2 regions of the Bacillus sp. M5A3_1b genome follow, and region 1 is predicted to be linked to the other one. Evidence: predicted binding sites of a transcription regulator. Region 1 holds the regulator's gene; the other holds the start of a gene.
What was found. Region 1 encodes LexA, which represses DNA repair genes until DNA is damaged. Its sites were predicted from a motif close to CGAACATATGTTCG; they were not measured.

Region 1 (9,721 bases):
TGCTTTATTTAAGTGCTGAAATGGAACGAATAAATAAACTATGTAATGAAAATGAGATTCGTATGATTTTTCTAAAAGGACCTGTACTATCTCAGGATTTATATGGGGATATTTCTTTACGAACATCCTGTGATTTGGACGTTCTAATTCCGATGCAAAATTTAGAAAAAGTAGAAATGCTACTTTTAGAGCAGGGGTATGTAAAAGACGACTATATTCAAACGATATTAAATGATTGGAAATGGAGGCATCATCATATAACATTTTTTCATCCAATAAAGCGGATCAAAGTTGAAATTCATTGGAGGTTAAACCCCGGACCGGGTAAGGAACCTGGGTTTGAAGAGCTTTGGGGGAGAAAGAGAAAAAGTACCCTTACGAGTAATTCTGTATATATGTTAGGAAAGGAAGATTTATTTTTATTTTTGGTATCTCATGGTGCTAGACATGGTTGGTCCAGATTACGCTGGTTAGTAGATATAAAAAAAATTGTCGATCAAGAACTTAATTGGAGTGAGATCCATAAGTTAATGAGAAAATATCAAATGCTTCATTTAGGAGGACAAGCATTAATTTTAGCAGCTCAATTGCTAGGTGTACGACTAGATGAAAGGATGATGGAATTAGTAGCGAAAAAACATTCAAAGCAGTTAGCTCAAGAGGCACTGTTTTATTTCAAGCAAATGATAAACTTGCATACCGATCCTGTCCCTGAAGAAGTATTTATCTATCATAGCCGATATTTATTTTCACTAATGTCTAATCAGCAAAAAATTTTATATATTATGAGCCAACTATATCCTTATCCAATTGATGCAAAAACATTACCGTTACCTAAATTTCTTCATTTTTTATATTTTCCTCTACGTCCGTTTTTATGTCTTTGGAGGAAAACAAAGAAGCTGGCTTTGTTATAGGGGGAACATCGATGAATCATATTATATATTTTATGAAGAAACTATACTCTTCGGCGGGAAACATACTGTATGTGAATTTATTTGGTATGGTTTTAATAAGTTTACTTGAAGGGATAGGTATTATTTTATTAATTCCTATGATAAGTATGACTGGAATAATTAATATAGGCGAGGAGACTACTTTTATTGCACCTGTCTCTAGGTTTTTGCAGGATTTTCCTAAAACAGCAAGTCTAGTTTCTATTTTAGGTATATATATACTAATAGTGTTAGGTCAAAATTTACTACAAAGAAATATAACGCTAAGGGATGCGAGAACGCAACAAGCTTTTATACGAGAGTTAAGACTAGAAACATATAGTATGATTTTAAAAGCAAAGTGGAGTTTTTTTTTAGAGAAAAGGAAAACAAATCTAATAAATATATTAACTACAGAATTAGCTCGTGTAAGTTATGGGGTTAATTTAATTTTACAATTGTTAGCTGCTATTCTGTTTACATTTATACAGGTGGGGATTGCGTTTTTATTATCTCCTCAAATAACTATATTTGTTTTGGTCTTTGGTTTATTATTCTTGGTAGCTTCTCGTGTTTTTATAAAAAAAGCACGAATACTAGGCGGTAAGACCTCAGAATTGGCAAAAGACTATCTTTCTGGTATAACAGATCATTTTAATGGAATTAAAGATATAAAGAGTAATACTTTGGAAGCATCACGTTTAGATTGGTTACAATCTATAACAAAAAAGATGAGTAATGAGCAAATGGAGTATATGAGAATAAGATCAAACTCTCAATTGTTTTATAAAGTTTCAATGGCTATATTAATTGCATTTTTTTTATTATTATCAGTAAGTATGTTTCAAGCGCAACCCACCCAATTACTATTAATCATCCTCATTTTCTCCAGACTATGGCCAAGATTCATGACGATTCAATCAAATTTAGAACAACTGGCTGCAAGTATTCCTGCTTTTAAGTCATTATGGGAGTTGCAAGAGGAATGTAAGGAAGCGATTGAAATGCAGGATATACATCAACAAAAACATATAGAGCGGATTCGTATAAAACAAGGTATGGAGTGTAAGGATGTTTACTTTCGTTATAATAAGCAAGAATCTTTATACGCACTTCAAAATATTAATGTGCAAATTCCAATAAACAGTATGACGGCCATTGTGGGGCATTCTGGTGCAGGCAAAAGTACATTAATTGATGTATTAATGGGATTAATCCAGCCAGAAAAAGGTCAAGTGTTAATAGATGGTACGCCCCTTACAACTGATAATTTATTGTCATTAAGGCGGGCTATTAGTTATGTACCACAAGATCCTTTCTTATTTAATGCAAGCATAAGAGAAAATTTATTGATGATTGAGCCAAATGCAAGTGAAGAACAAATTTGGTCTGCATTAAATTTTGCGGCCGCCGCTGAATTTGTACAAACGCTTCCTAAAGGGCTTGATACACTAATTGGGGATCGAGGAGTAAGGCTTTCAGGTGGTGAACGTCAACGACTTGTACTAGCGCGGGCTATTTTAAGAAAACCGTCGATTTTAGTATTAGATGAGGCTACGAGTGCATTAGATACTGAAAATGAAGTGAAAATCCAATCAGCAATAGAAAGGTTGAAAGGAACAATGACAATTATTGTGATTGCGCATCGTTTATCTACTATACGCAATGCAGATCAAGTCATTGTCTTAGGAAAAGGTGAAATTGTCCAAAAAGGTGAATTTAATCAATTGGCTAAAGAGAGAAAAGGTGTATTTCGAAGTTTGTTAGGGTCACAAATGGAAGTTGGTTCTTAGAGAGGAAAGAGTGAATGAATTTTTGTATTCATACAGTTCGAATCGAATAAAAGCCTGAGTGATGGCCAGTTATAACAGGGCATTATTCAGGCTTTTATTTGTACGTTTTCTAAATTTAGGGAGTAAATATAAATGAGTACCTTGCAATGAATAATACTAAGTGGTATATTATGGATATAATGGGTACCGTGTATTGAATAGTACTGAAATGAGAAAGGGGGATTGACTTTGAACGTTCAGTTTAAAAAAGGCGTGTTAGAACTGTGTGTTTTAGCACTTGTGAAACGTAAAGATTGTTACGGCTATGAACTTGTTCAGCAAATCTCAAATAAATTTTTAATATCGGAAGGGTCAGTGTATCCTTTATTACGTCGTTTAACGAAAGAAGGATATTTTCAAACGTATTTAAAAGAATCTACAGAGGGACCGCCTCGTAAATATTATCAACTAACTGAGCAAGGGGAAACGCAACTGAATTTGTTAGTAACGGAGTGGCGTGATTTTGCAAAAGGCGTACAAGAAATTATTGAAGGGGTGGAATGGGATGAGTAAAGAACAGTTTCTTAAAGAATTATCAAGTCATCTTAGAAAGTTACCGGAAGAAGAGAGGAAAGATATTTTATTTGATTATGAAGAGCATTTTCAGTTTGGAATAGAAGAAGGAAAAACTGAATCGGAAATAATAAAGGGCCTTGGCTCTCCGAAAGTAATTGCAAAAGACTTACTTGCTTTGTATCGCTTTGACGAAATGAAAAAGGACCCATCAACTACCAATATAACAAGGGCTGTTATGGCAGCGATTGGACTTAGTTTGTTTAATTTTATTATTGTGTTAGGCCCGTTAGTTGCAATTATTGCTTTTATATTTTCCTTCTGGCTCGGTGGAATTGCTAGTGTAGTGACACCATTTTTCGTTATTGGAAAAGTATTTATGGGTACTTTTATATGGTTGGATTTATTCGTTAGTATAACGTTTGTTGGGGTAGGTTTGTTGTTATGTATTATCGCTTATTATAGTACGAATTGGTTTAAAAAGTTATGCGTACGTTATGTACTATGGAACTTCAAAATGATAAAAGGGGAGTAGATGATGAAGAAAATATTGTTAGTAGCTATCGCTTGTATCATTATTGGAGTAATAGGGATTTCACAAACATATGAAAAAGCCGTGCAAACTGCAGAAGAAGGAAATAAAGAAGACGTAATTAAAAACGAAACACTAAAAAATATAGAAGTTAAGTTAGATGCTGGGGATATTGTTGTCCAAAAATCTCCCGACTCTTCTTTTTATGTAAAGCAATCAGGAGATGTACGTAAACACGAGGTTCGTATTGCTGAAGATGGTGACACATTAAAAATTATTGGGGAAAGAGAAAAAGGTGCTTCATTTGATTTTTCTTTTTACGATTTTAGATTTCAAACGTCTACAATAACTCTCCTTGTGCCTGAACGTTCATACCAAGAGATAAAAATAAATTCATCAGCTGGACAAATAGAAATAAGTGATGTGAAAAGTGACTGTGTAAGTGTTGGGACACTCGCTGGAGAAGTAGATTTGAAAAATGTCACAGCAAAAAGTGTGGAAGGATCTTCAAAAGCTGGTGAGGTGAGCTTTAAGAAGGTAATAGGAAAAGTAACTGTGAAGTCGGCTAGCGGGGAAGTGCATATTATGGATCATGATCCTAAATATGATGTAGAGGCAAGTTCAACCGCTGGGGATGTAGATATTACTTTATTAGAAAAACCACAAGATGCAGTTATAACGGGGCAAAGTGCTGCTGGCGAAGTAATGATTTTTAATGAAGAAAATAAAAATATAACAATTGGCAATGGTAGTAAAAAGATTAGTGGTAAAACAGCTGCTGGCGATGTGACGATTGAAACTCGTTCATAAGAAATAAAATGTATGGAAATCTATCAAAATACAAAAAAAGAAGATAATTACCGTATATAAATAAGGTAATTATCTTCTTTTATTATTCTTAATGTAAATCACGATATACGCCAATTACTTTTCCGATAACTGACACTTGTTTTAAAATGATAGGTTCTAATGAAGAGTTTTCCGGTTGTAGACGGAAATGGTCTTTTTCTTTATAGAAACGTTTAACAGTTGCTTCGTTATCTTCTGTTAAAGCGACTACAATTTCACCGTTGTATGCAGACTGTTGTTGGCGAACAACAACTAAATCCCCATCGAAAATACCAGCTTCAATCATACTATCTCCGGAAATACGTAACATAAATACTTGGTCTGCTCCAGCGACAATGCTAGCTGGAAGTGGGAAATGATCTTCTACACTTTCAACTGCTGTAATAGGTAATCCAGCAGTAACTTTTCCGATAATTGGAACTTGAATAACAGATTGTGTCTCTGTATCCATTCGGTTGTCACCTAAAATTTCAATTGCTCGTGGTTTTGTTGGATCGCGTCGAATATATCCTTTTTCTTCTAGTCGTGATAAATGTCCGTGCACTGTAGAACTAGAAGCGAGGCCGACTGCTTGACCGATTTCACGTACGGAAGGTGGATATCCTTTTTCTTGTACTTTTAGCTTAATAAAGTCGAGAATGTCTTGCTGGCGTTTCGTTAACTTCTCCATGTTTTCTAACACCTCGTTTTCTTTCATTTTTCTTATTAATAAGTATAACATGCGAAAAAACATTCTACAAACATAAGTTCGAACGAAAGACGAATTTATGATACACTATAAGGAAAATATAGTGAGAAAGAAGGGTTCAAAATGAATGCAATTATTTATGCACGTGTGAGCACAACAAAAGAAGAACAGGAAACATCATTATTGCGTCAAAAAGATGAATTATTGCATTTAGCTGAGCGCTATCAAATGAATGTTGTAAAGGTGATTGAGGAGCAGGCTAGTGGTTATACAATTGAACGTGATGGCATATTAGAAGTGCTAGATACAATTCGCGATGAACAAGTTGATGTACTTCTCATACAAGATGAAACGCGGCTTGGTAGAGGGAATGCAAAGATTGCATTAATGCACTGTTTACATAAAGAGGGAATAAAAGTATATACGCATACGCATAATGGAGAATTAGAACTCTCTGACTCTGATTCGATGGTACTAGATATAATTGGGATTGTTGAAGAGTATCAAAGAAAGATTCATAATTTGAAAATTAAACGTGGTATGCAACGTGCAGTAGAAAAAGGTTATCGTCCAGAAAATAATTTGAAGAATCGTCATTTAAGCGTAGGACGAGAGAAGAAAGAAGTGCCGATTGAGGAAATTGTACGTTTGCGCAAGAGTGAACTTACTTTCGAAGAAATTGCGGCAACGCTTCGCGGCTTTGGTCATAATGTTTCAAAAGCGACTGTACATCGTAGATATGTAGAATATACAAAGCAATTGCTTGATAAAGAGGACTAACTATTGTATGATAATAATCAGTTTTGAGTAAAAGGGGGATTCGAGATGCAAAGTCACGAACTCATTGAACGCATTAACTTCTTAGCGAAAAAAGCAAAAGCTGAAGGCTTAACTGAAGAAGAACAACGTGAGCGCCAATCGCTACGTGAACAATATTTAAAAGGATTTCGTCAAAATATGTTAAACGAACTTAAAGGAATTAAAGTTGTTAACGAAGAAGGTACTGATGTTACACCGGCGAAATTAAAGGCTTTAAAAAAGCAAGATAATGCAAAATTAAACTAAAAGATGGGCGAAGCCCATCTTTTTTATTTATTATATCGGTTATTTAATAACTTTCCAGTTATTGTTGACTGATGCCTCTATCTTTTTGTGCTTCAATATATAGTTAGCGATAAGTTCAGACATATCTGTTGGTATGTCTTTTATTACGGGCTTATTTTGAAACATAAAGAAGTTTCCTCCGCCGCTTGCGCGATAATTATTCATAACGACGTCATATTCTTCATTCATATGAAGAGGAGCGCCTTTATACTGTAAAGATTCTACTCTCTCGCCAATAGGTTTGGAAATGTTTAATACGTACGAAATCCCTTCCCACATATCGTAATTATAGTGTTGTGGCTTCGGTTCTATGAAGGTAGGGTTTACGATGATAGTTCCATCTGCATGTAATGTGAAATAAGAAGCAGAAAGTTCAAGGGCGTTTTTTATATCTGCTCCAGTTATTCTAATTACTTTTAATGTATTTGGATAAATATAATTAGAAACGATGTCACGCATTGTTACATGACCAGGGAAACCTGGAGATGTATTATGGAATAAGCTTGTACAAGAAATAGAAACATTAGCTATATCCATCTGTATCTTATTTATGAATTCAATAAAAGGATGGTCTTGCAAACGAGTTTGCATAGCGTCTGAAATTTGCATATCCCCATAGATTAGTCCAATAGGTTGATCGAGCCAATTTTGTGTTTTCTCTTCATAATCGGTAACCAAGGAAAGCATATGTTGGTCCGCCACAATTCCTCGCACGGGCAATAATTGTGAATAACTCTCTTTTTTTACCCATTTTTGTTCTGTTTTCTCGAATGTTACTGTTATTTTTCCGACGGAGTGTCCATTGCATCCAGTCTGTAAAACTGTTACACCATTTATTACGGTGTGAGCGATTTCCCGGTGTTGATGGCCTGTTAGTAAAATATCTATGCCTTCAATTTCATAGCACATTGCATAACCTTGGTTTTCACCTGTTAAAACTTCAGTCGGTACCCCGGTTTGTAAATCGCGTTCAAATCCTCCATGATACGCTACGACTAGTAAATCTGGTTGTTCTTGTTCGCGAATGTAAGAAACCCATTTTTTTGTTGTTTCTAATGCATCTTCAAATTGTAGATCTTGAATGTGATGAGGTTGTTCCCAATTAGGAATGTAATGCGTTGTTATCCCTAAAATAGCAATTTTTATATTTGATTCAATATGTTTTATTATATATGGTTTCCCGAAATAAGGTTCTTTTCTGTTTGTATCTAAAATATTTGCTGATAGATACGGGAAGTTCGCAGTAGAAATAGCATGATTTAATACGTCCATTCCATAATTAAATTCATGATTCCCGATAACTGCAGCATCATAACGTAAATAGTTCGCTAATAAGGACATTGGATTTTGCTTATCTTTTGCATATGTAGCGTAATGATAAGTAAAGGGTGTTCCCTGTATGAAGTCACCGTTATCAATTAAAAGAACGTTTCTGTTTTGGGAACGTTCTTTTTTTATAAGAGTAGAAATTTTAGCTAAACCAATTTCAGCTTTGGAGTTATCTTGGTAGTGAATTGGATAAACAGTACCGTGTATATCACTTGTTAATAAGATGTTTAAAGTTACAATTTGTTTTTGATTCAATATCATTCACCTTTTCTATTGTTATCTACTAGTTAAGCATATCAAATATATGAAGAGAATTTTAATGAGAATGTATAGAATGTGTAAAGATTCTGTAAATAAGCAATTATTAATAAAAATGTGTGATATATTTCTTCATGTTTACGGAAGGTAATTTATAACAATAAAAATGGAGGCTTTAATATGTTGAAAAAAGTTTTTGCAATGAGCACGACAGTTGTACTGGCGGCGGGATTATTAAGTGGCTGTGGAACGAAGGAATCTAGTGCAAGTAAAACTGAAGATACGAAAAAAGGTTATGTACCGAAGACGTTAAATGTACAATTTGTTCCTTCTCAAAATGCAGATACGTTAGAGGCGAAGGCGAAACCATTGGAAAAGCTATTAAGTGATAAATTAAATATCCCGGTAAAAGTTAGTATTTCAACGAATTACAATACAATTGTAGAAGCGATGGCATCTAAGCAAGTAGATGTAGGCTTTTTACCTCCAACAGCATATGTGCTAGCACATGAGAAAAAGGCTGCAAACGTAATTTTACAAGCACAACGTTTTGGGGTAGATGATGAAACCGGAGCTCCTACAAAGGATTTAGTAGATTTTTATAAATCTGAGTTTGTAGTGAAGAAAGATTCAAATATTAATAGTGTAAAAGATTTAAAAGGTAAAAAAATTGGTTATCAAGATGTAACGTCATCAGCGGGATACGTATGGCCTGCAGCTGTATTGTTAAAAGAGGGGGTTGATCCGTTAAAGGATGTGAAACCTGTTACATTAAAAGGTCACGATCAGTCGCTTATTGCTCTTTTAAATGGTGATGTAGATGCAGCTGTTGTATTCCAAGATGCTCGTAATATTGTGAAAAAAGATTATCCGAATATATTCGATCAAACAAAAATAGTGAAATTTACGGAAAAAATTCCAAACGATACGATTTCGGTACGCTCTGATTTAGATGAAGAGTGGAGCAAGAAATTACAGGATGCTTTCATTGAAATAGGAAAGAATGAGGAAGGTCACAAAATCATTAAAGAAGTATATTCACATGAAGGATATGTTAAATCTGATGATAGTAAATTTGATATCGTTCGTGAATATGGAAAGAAAGTAAAAACGCAATAATACATATGGAAATGGAAGCTAACTGGAAGAAGGGTTATTTTCAGTTAGTTTGCCGTTTTGAATACATAGAAGGTAGGTAAGATGTGTGATAGAGTTTCGAAATGTCTCCAAAGTGTATCCGAATGGTACAAAAGGATTAAATAATATAAACTTGAACATTCAAAAAGGTGAGTTTGTTGTAATGGTAGGGCTGTCTGGGGCTGGAAAGTCTACACTTCTAAGATCGGTAAACCGTCTTCATGAGATTACAGAAGGCGAAATCATGATTGAAGGTGAATCTATAACTGCTGCAAAAGGAAAAGGCTTACGACGCATGCGCCGAGATATTGGTATGATTTTTCAAAGTTTTAACCTTGTAAAGCGATCAACGGTATTGAAAAATGTATTAGCTGGCCGTGTAGGGTATCATTCGACACTGCGTACAACGTTAGGTTTATTTCCAAAAGAAGATTTGGAGCTTGCTTTTCAATCGTTAAAAAGGGTGAATATTTTAGAAAAAGCATATGCGCGAGCTGATGAATTATCAGGAGGACAACAGCAACGTGTATCGATTGCTAGAGCG
Region 2 (9,721 bases), on a different contig from region 1:
TAGTGCAATACAAACAAATGGTATTACAGCGGGAATCGGAGATAATAACCATGAAAGTAAAAAGAGAGCAATACGCACAGTTTTTATACAAAGCAATTTTGCATGATATGGAACAAGGACAGCAATAAGGTTTAACCAGTAAAGTAATATTTGAAAAATAATACAAAAAGGTCATTGTTGTATAACAGTGGCCTTTTTTGTATGGGATAAAGCGCGAAAGAAAGGTATTTTGAAAAAAAAACGAAATGAATTTTCAAAAAAAACTTCCTTTTCTGAAGATTTGTTATATAATATAAAACATAAAATCAAATCTGTTATAAAACAGTTTAAGAAGGGGATGCTAATATGTCGACGCAAACTTCACGGGTTACATTGCCCGGAGAAATGTTACCAGCGTACAACGAAATATTGACACCTGAGGCGCTTAGTTTTTTAAAGGAACTACATGAAAATTTTAATAAGCGCCGCATAGAACTTTTACAAAAGCGTGCGGAGAAACAAAAGAGAATTGATGCAGGAGAGTTTCCGAAATTTTTAGAGGAAACAAAGCACATACGTGAAGCGGATTGGACAATTGCTCAATTGCCAAAAGATTTAGAGGATCGCCGCGTAGAGATTACTGGACCAGTGGATAGAAAGATGGTTATTAACGCTTTAAATTCAGGAGCGCATCTTTTTATGGCAGATTTCGAAGATTCGAATTCACCAACTTGGGAAAATGCAATTGAAGGTCAAATAAATTTACGAGATGCAGTGCAGGGAACGATTTCACATAAAAATGAAAACGGAAAAGAATATCGTTTAAATAGTAAAACAGCAGTATTAATTGTGCGTCCAAGAGGATGGCATTTAGAAGAAAAACATATGCAAGTTGATGGGAAGAATATGTCTGGTAGCTTAGTAGATTTCGGACTTTATTTTTTCCATAATGCAAAGGCTCTTTTAGCAAAAGGAAGCGGTCCATACTTTTACTTACCGAAAATGGAAAGCCATTTAGAAGCAAGGTTATGGAATGATGTTTTCGTATTTGCTCAAAAATATATCGGTATTCCAAACGGAACGATTAAAGCGACGGTGTTACTGGAAACGATTCACGCTTCGTTTGAAATGGATGAAATTTTGTATGAGCTTAAAGATCATTCTGCTGGGTTAAATTGCGGAAGATGGGATTATATTTTCAGCTTTCTAAAGAGCTTTCGTAAACATAATAAATTTTTACTTCCAGATAGAGCGCAAGTCACGATGACGGCGCCATTTATGCGCGCGTATTCTTTGAAAGTCATTCAAACGTGTCACCGTCGTAATGCACCAGCTATTGGAGGAATGGCGGCACAAATTCCGATTAAAAACAATCCAGAAGCAAATGAAGCAGCTTTTGAAAAAGTACGTGCGGATAAGGAGCGCGAAGCTTTAGACGGTCATGACGGGACTTGGGTTGCCCACCCGGGACTTGTGCCAGTCGCGATGGAAGTATTTAATCACATTATGAAAACACCGAATCAAATTTTTAGAAAACGTGAAGAAATACATGTTACAGAAAAGGATTTATTAGAAGTACCAGTGGGAACGATTACAGAAGAGGGGCTTCGCCTAAATATTAGCGTAGGCATTCAATATATAGCATCTTGGTTAAGCGGACGGGGAGCAGCGCCAATTTATAACTTAATGGAAGATGCGGCAACAGCGGAAATTTCTAGGGCACAAGTATGGCAATGGATTCGCCATGAAGGTGGAAAATTAAATGATGGCCGTAACATTACACTTGAATTAATGGAAGAGCTAAAAGAAGAAGAACTAGCAAAAATAGAAAGAGAGATTGGTAAGGAAGCCTTTAAGAAAGGGAGATTCCACGAGGCGACAACGTTGTTTACAAATCTCGTTCGGAATGATGAATTCGTACCATTTTTAACATTACCGGGTTATGAAATTTTATAAAAAATGAAAAGGGGATGGAACAAATGAAAAACGAAAGAATCGAGAATTTACAAGAGAGTTGGGAACTAGATACGCGCTGGAAAGGGATTACACGCCCATATTCGGCAGAAGATGTAATTCGCCTGCGCGGGTCAATCGATATTGAACATACGTTAGCGCGCCGCGGTGCTGAAAAGCTTTGGGCATCGCTTCATACGGAAGATTACATTAATGCACTTGGCGCATTAACAGGAAACCAAGCGATGCAACAAGTAAAAGCTGGGTTAAAAGCAATTTATTTAAGTGGATGGCAAGTAGCAGCAGATGCGAACCTTTCTGGCCATATGTATCCAGACCAAAGTTTATATCCAGCGAACAGCGTACCTGCTGTAGTAAAACGAATTAATCAAACACTTCAACGTGCGGATCAAATTCAGCATATGGAAGGAAGCGGTGATACAGATTATTTCGTACCGATTGTAGCAGATGCAGAAGCTGGATTTGGCGGACAATTAAATGTATTTGAGCTGATGAAAGGTATGATTGAAGCAGGTGCATCTGGCGTGCACTTTGAAGATCAATTATCTTCAGAGAAGAAATGCGGTCATTTAGGCGGAAAAGTATTACTACCAACGCAAACAGCGGTGCGTAATTTAATTTCTGCACGCCTTGCTGCAGACGTAATGGGAGTACCGACAATTATCGTTGCAAGAACAGATGCGGATGCAGCAGATTTAATTACGAGCGATATCGATCCGGTTGATAAAGCATTTATTACAGGTGAAAGAACTCCAGAAGGATTTTACCGTACGAAAGCAGGTCTTGATCAAGCAATTGCACGTGGTTTAGCATACGCTCCTTATGCAGATCTCGTTTGGTGCGAAACATCTGAACCAAATTTAGAAGATGCAAAACGATTTGCGGATGCAATTCATAAAGAGCATCCAGGGAAATTGCTTGCATATAACTGTTCACCTTCATTTAACTGGAAACAAAAATTAGATGAAAAAACAATTGCAAGCTTCCAAAAAGAAATCGCATCTTACGGTTATAAGTTCCAGTTCGTAACACTAGCGGGATTCCACTCATTAAACTACGGCATGTTTGAATTAGCACGTGGCTATAAAGAGCGCGGCATGGCAGCGTACTCTGAACTGCAACAAGCAGAATTCGCAGCAGAAAAACACGGCTACTCTGCAACTCGTCATCAACGCGAAGTAGGAACAGGTTACTTTGATGAAGTAGCACAAGTTATTACAGGCGGTACTTCATCAACGACAGCGTTAAAAGGTTCTACAGAGGAAGCACAGTTTACGAAATAAAAGGAAGGGGCACCTTTTTAAAGGGTGCCCTTGTTATTTTCGGAACGATTCGAGAGTAAATGGAAATACATCAACGGTTTTTCAAATATATCGACTTACCGACAAAAAAGACGATATTATCAAATCCACTCAGCTCTATGATCGCGAATAAACTGCATATCTTTCTCATAATGCTCTAAATGTCCTTCATCAATCATTCTTTGGAAATTCAAGTCGCCTTCTTGTGCTTTTCTTTTCATATATGTACATAATGCTTCTAATCGTAGTAACACTATTCCTAAGTAATCTTCGTCCATACTTTTACCGTAGGACTGGACAAACAATTTCACTCTTTCTTTCATACGGCTAGCATGTTGTGCCGATTCATAATGAACTGCCTCACCCGATTCTGTATAATACACTCTACTTAAAGGTACACAAGTGTAAAGCGTATAAGCGATATCCCAAATTCTCGGACCAGGAGCAGCAACATCGAAATCAATAATACCTACTGGTTTCTCGTCATGAAAAATAATGTTATATATAGCAAAATCGTTATGGCAAATAACCTCAATGTTATTTGGAGTAAGATTCATCGGTTGCCATTCATCTGATAAGGGAAAGTCACTTACCGCATCATGATAAAGGCGGAGCATCTTTGCTATTTCCTTTAAAACATCATTAGATCGCATATATTCTTTTAACGGATAATTCCCAGCGTCTCCTTCAATAAAGGATAAAATCTCTCTATCTTTTTCATCTACACCTAAAAACTTTGGAGCATGATGAAACCCTTTGTTTTCTAAGTGTTGTAATAATGTATGAATTTTTGCACTACCTGGCTTTAATTCTCGCCGAACAGTATTTTCAGAACGATACACATTTGATACATTTCCCCCTGTAAGCTTTTCTTCGTTGGTGTAGTTTGACATATAATCCCCTCCAATATAACGACTGTACGATTATATTGTAACACTTCAGAACAAGGGATGTAATCGTATTCAAATGATGTTTGTGTTCACTTCATAGTGAAATCCGCACATACTAAAATCAATTATTTACGAATGTACAATCAATTTAATTTGTCAGTTATTTTCAAAAAAGATTGTACATTTCATTTTAAGTATGCTATGATGAAGTCAGTTGAATAGTTAAATTAAGCAATCCATATATTATCAAGTGCCGAAAAACGAACGAGAAAAAGTATGTGAGAACTAGTTTATGTTTCGTGTTTGATAATGTGTGGATTCTTTTTTTATACAGGAAGACTAAAATAAATTGTGTTTTCTTTAGGAGGAAATAATTATGGCAGTAACAGGACAAGTAAAATGGTTTAACAACGAAAAAGGATTCGGTTTCATCGAAGTTCCAGGCGAAAACGATGTATTCGTACATTTCTCTGCAATCGAAACTGAAGGTTTCAAATCTCTAGAAGAAGGTCAAAAAGTTAGCTTCGAAATCGAAGATGGTAACCGTGGACCTCAAGCTAAAAACGTAATCAAACTATAATTTTATAGTTCATTATGGAAAAAAGGATGGCAGCTGCCATCCTTTTTTTGTTGTAATATACGAGCATAAAGATTATATTTGGGGGAAAAGTATACAAATGAAGTCATACTCGATGTTCGTAGCGGGAATAAAGAAGATCTACACAATACGATTGAAGAAATCTCATTCGCTCGTTTTAGATCAATAAGAAAAAATAGTCGTTTTTTTGAGGACGAAGAAGAGTAAAAGGCTTTCCAAAATGGAAGGCCTTTTACTCTTCTTTTTCAGCTTTTCTCTTCGCTCGTTTCTTACATTCAGGGCATTTTGATTTTCGGAAAGGCTTTGCGAAGAATAGTAGAATGAAAAATAGCCCGAATATAATGCTAGCTGAGTTTTTCACGATTACAATGCTGCTATTTTTCATTTGAATCGTTGGTTGCATTTCTTTTTCTTCCATAGCGGACCTCCATTTATTGGATTTTCCTTTTAATTATAGCAAAGTTAATTGTCGTAATGATACGAAATGAGGAAGCAGTTGTAAATATTTATCGGTAGTATAAATACATTTTATATAGGTTTTTTATTATAAAATCACTATATTATTAATTTGTAATTTAAAGGATGTTTGATAAATGATAAATTATTGTAAAAAAGCGGAATCTGTAAGCCATTTCCTTTTCATAGATGCTAAAATTATATATGCAGCTGCTAATATAAATGGAAAAAAGGAGACAGTAGAATATGGAAAGTAAAGTAGAACGCTATGTCGAAAACTATGTGGTAAATAAAAATACAATGGCCTTACTTCCTGTTATTCTAAGTGAGAAGAAAATTGTTACACGAGTTGTTGAGAGGGAAGATTCTTTTTTCGTATTTCAAAAGCCCCTAGATATTATAGAAAGAAGTTGCCGCAAGCATGGCTCTAGTTTCTTAGGCAGAAAAGAAGGAACGAAAGAGTTAACTCATATTACACATAAAGCACCGATTGCGATTAGTCCGGCAGATCAACTTTATTTTTTCCCTACTTATTCTTACTCTAGAAAAGAATGCTCTTGGTTGTCTCAGTTTTATATTGAAAGTAATAAAGAGTTAAAAGATGGAAATGTTATTGTTAGATTTATAAATGGCTTTGCTGTGAAATTAGAAATATCAAAAAGTAGTTTTGAAAATCAACAAAATCGTACAGCGAAATTGCGTACTGAATATGAAGATCGTAGAAAAAAACAAGGAAACCCTTGTTTTAAAGAGATTGATCAAAGGGATGAATCGACATTAAGACCGGCTTATGAGAGAGTGTATGTTGTTAGAGAAGAGGATGTGTAAAAAAGGATTTTAGAAGTAGTTTAAAAAATAGTATTGAGTCTTTTAATATATGCGTCTTTCCGAAAAATACATTTCGGAAAGACGCATATATTTTTCGGGAGAATATATATATTTTTATAATATAATATTAAAAGAGATTATAACGATTTCAAATTATAGAATTAAAAAATAGAAAGTGGGTATTAAATATGAAAAAAGCAGCAAGTGCAGCGGGACCAGAAGCTAAACAAGCGTTGCTAGATTTCTTTGCTTTAGGAAGTATTTATTCTGCTTGTTTTGAATAATGATATAGGAGTGAAATATGACTATCATTAGTACGATTTTCTTCTTTAGTTTTTCAGTGTTTTTTGTAATTCGTTATTTAAAATTAAAAAAGATATACGATTTATTAATGATATTTGTAGGTTTGTATGCAGGGCTTATAAATATGAAATTAATGAGTTTAAGTACAACGGTATCATATGTTTTAGATGCCATAGTTATTGTTCTAGTAATTATTTCTGTAATTCTTTTTCTTAAGGATAAAAAGAATAATTAAACGTTATTTATTAAAATTATAATTTTGAAGTAGTCCTTTTTATTATTTTTGCTTACTAAATTATAAAACTACTAGTTCTTTAATAATTGGAGAGAATACAAAATTAAAGTGTAAGGTTTGTTTTTCATATTATTTTAATTAATAAAAAGGTAGGTGTATTGTTGATATAAAAACCTCATTATGCACAACAAAGTTGCTTTTGAAAAATATTGAGTACCACTATATAGTATTTCTTTCTAAATATTGTCGAATATTGATAGATTATCATAGCATAATAATGAAGGAATTCTAATGAAAGATATGGAAACTTAATAATTACATCTCCATATGTCGTATCTACCATTTCCTCTTTCATATAAGCGATGATACAGTAGAGGTAGTACTTAGAGTAAAGGGGTAAAGTGTAGAATGGATTTTCAGACAATCAAAGAGTATTTTTCACCAGAAAATATGGATCATATTGTTGAAAGCTATAAAGCGTTCGGACCACTTCTTGGTATTGGTTTACCGATGATAGAAGCGTTGATTCCGGCATTGCCACTCATCGTATTTGTACTGGCGAATGCTGTTGCATTTGGATTTTGGCTCGGTTTTCTTTATTCTTGGCTTGGATCAGTAATGGGCGCCTTACTTGTCTTTTTCATTATCCGCCATTTTGGCCGAAGTCGTTTCTTTTCTTTTGTAAATAAGCATGAGAGAGTACGAAAGGCAATGGGGTGGATTGAAAGGAAAGGGTTTGCGCCAATTTTCGTCATATTTTGTTTTCCGTTTACACCGTCTGCGCTTATAAATGTTGTCGCTGGTTTATCTCGCATTAGTGTAAAGCAGTTTGGACTTGCGCTCGCGTTCGGAAAGCTTGTGATGATTTTTATTTTAACGTATATCGGTCATGATTTAATGTCATTTATTCATAATCCGGTGAAATCAGTCATTGTAGCAATTGGTATTTTTATTTTATGGTATGTCGGTAAGAAAATCGAAGTAAAGTTAGAACTACATTAAGAATAGTCTTCTTTGTAAAGGAAAGCTTCATTATTAAAGGATAAGGGGAGAAGCTGATGAAGAAAACTTTGAAAAAAGAAGGCATAGAGTGGATACGAACAATTTTAATTGGTGTATTATTAGCTGTATTTTTTCGAACGTTTTTCTTTTCAACGTACGTTGTAGAGGGGAAGTCAATGATGCCGACATTACAAGATGGCAATATGCTCGTTGTAAATAAGGTGAGTTATCAAGTAGGGGACTTGAACAGGTTTGATGTTGTTGTGTTTCATGCGAATAAAAAAGAGGACTACGTAAAACGAATTATCGGTCTACCTGGGGATCAAATTGAATATAAGCATGATAAACTGTATATAAACGGACAATTCGTGGATGAACCTTATTTAGAGACGTATAAGAAAGAGACAAATGGACGACAACTAACGGGTGATTTTAAACTAGAAGAGTTGACGAAAGAAAAATCGGTGCCACCTGGATATATTTTTGTAGTAGGTGATAATCGCCTCGGGAGCTGGGATAGTAGACACTTTGGGTTTGTAAAAGCTGATACAGTTGTCGGTAAAGTTGATTTACGATATTGGCCAATTCAAGAGGTGCAAACGAATTTTTCAAAAGGTTGATATAATAGATAGAAGTATAGAAAAAGGCAAACTACTCTGTTTGTCTTTTTTCGTGTACTATAATACAATTATAGTAGCAAACTAACGTTCGTTATGTAAGTGAAAGGTGGGGTTACATGTCACTTCGATTTGTAATTGGTAGAGCGGGAAGTGGAAAAAGTACACTTTGTTTACACGAAGTGCAGGAAGAGTTAAAGCAACGCCCAAGAGGGAAAACAATATTATATCTTGTGCCAGAACAGATGACATTCCAAACGCAGCAGGCGTTAATCGGGAATCAGGATGTAAGAGGTTCTATTCGGGCACAAGTTTTTAGTTTTTCACGATTAGCGTGGAAGGTACTGCAAGAAGTTGGTGGAGCGAGTCGTCTTCACATTGATGAAGCGGGCGTACATATGTTACTTCGTAAAATTGTAGAGTCTCGTAAAGATGGATTATCGGTGTTCCAAAAAGCAGCGGAGCAAAACGGTTTCTTTGAACATCTTGGTAGTATGATTGCGGAGTTTAAACGTTACAACGTGACGCCATCGAACGTATATGAAATGTGGCAACAATTAGATGCGCATAGTAGCAGTGCAGAACAAAAGCTATTAGCGAATAAAGTGTATGATTTACAACTATTATATGATGATTTTGAACGTGCTTTAATCGGAAAATATTTGGATTCAGAAGACTACCTACAATTGCTAGTCGAAAAGCTTCCACAGTCTGAATATGTAAATGGGGCTGAAATTTATATAGATGGATTTCATTCATTTTCACCGCAAGAACTAGAAATTGTAAGACAGCTTATGATTTGCGGTGCGCGAGTTACAATCACGTTAACGATAGATGAAAAAACGTTAGCACAGCCAGTAAATGAACTAGATTTATTTTATGAAACGACGTTAACGTATGAAAAAATAAAACAAGTAGCTCGTGAAGAGAAGATAGAAATTGAAAAAACAATTCCACTTATGGAACAGCCACGTTTTCATTCGCAATCATTAGCGCATTTAGAAGCGCACTACGAAGCACGACCAAATGAAAAGTTTCACGGAGAAGCAAGTGTAACGATTAGTACAGCCGCGAATTTACGAGCTGAAGTAGAAGGTGTTGCCCGTGAAATTCGTAGACTTGTGGCAGATGAAGACTATCGTTACCGAGATATTGCAGTCCTTCTTCGTAACGGAGAAAGTTATTACGATGTGATGCGAACGCTATTTACAGATTATAATATCCCGCATTTCATCGATGAAAAACGCCCGATGTCACATCATCCGCTAGTAGAATGCATTCGTTCTGCACTCGAGATTATTAGCGGAAATTGGCGTTATGATGCAGTGTTCCGCTGCGTGAAAACAGAGCTTTTATATCCATTAGACGTAAGAAAAGAAACGATGCGTGAAGAGATGGATGAGTTTGAAAACTACTGTTTAGCCTACGGTGTACAAGGGAAGAGATGGACTTCTGAGGATCCGTGGATGTATCGCCGCTATCGTTCTCTTGACGATACGGACGAGATGATTACAGACAGTGAACGTGAAATGGAAGAG

Region 2: a site for LexA is predicted at 8,264-8,277, ahead of addB (helicase-exonuclease AddAB subunit AddB). Genes of this name have one in related genera too.

Annotation. Positions count from the first base shown of each region.
Region 1 covers NZ_JBKEZY010000014.1:79,592-89,312, forward strand. Annotated here, with positions in the region: gene ACLBWW_RS26280 (nucleotidyltransferase domain-containing protein) at 1-917, shown strand, start outside; gene ACLBWW_RS26285 (ABC transporter ATP-binding protein) at 929-2,728, shown strand; gene ACLBWW_RS26290 (PadR family transcriptional regulator) at 2,957-3,280, shown strand; gene ACLBWW_RS26295 (DUF1700 domain-containing protein) at 3,273-3,815, shown strand; gene ACLBWW_RS26300 (DUF4097 family beta strand repeat-containing protein) at 3,816-4,622, shown strand; gene lexA (transcriptional repressor LexA) at 4,711-5,331, opposite strand; gene ACLBWW_RS26310 (YneB family resolvase-like protein) at 5,473-6,129, shown strand; gene ACLBWW_RS26315 (DUF896 domain-containing protein) at 6,175-6,414, shown strand; gene ACLBWW_RS26320 (bifunctional metallophosphatase/5'-nucleotidase) at 6,454-8,037, opposite strand; gene ACLBWW_RS26325 (phosphate/phosphite/phosphonate ABC transporter substrate-binding protein) at 8,221-9,159, shown strand; gene phnC (phosphonate ABC transporter ATP-binding protein) at 9,245-9,721, shown strand, end outside.
Region 2 covers NZ_JBKEZY010000002.1:596,822-606,542, reverse strand. Annotated here, with positions in the region: partial or broken gene ACLBWW_RS09370 (S-layer homology domain-containing protein) at 1-128, shown strand, start outside; gene aceB (malate synthase A) at 346-1,935, shown strand; gene aceA (isocitrate lyase) at 1,959-3,236, shown strand; gene ACLBWW_RS09355 (phosphotransferase) at 3,356-4,147, opposite strand; gene cspA (RNA chaperone/antiterminator CspA) at 4,521-4,724, shown strand; gene ACLBWW_RS09345 (hypothetical protein) at 4,975-5,160, opposite strand; gene ACLBWW_RS09340 (competence protein ComK) at 5,445-6,026, shown strand; gene ACLBWW_RS09335 (TVP38/TMEM64 family protein) at 6,973-7,566, shown strand; gene lepB (signal peptidase I) at 7,623-8,186, shown strand; gene addB (helicase-exonuclease AddAB subunit AddB) at 8,303-9,721, shown strand, end outside.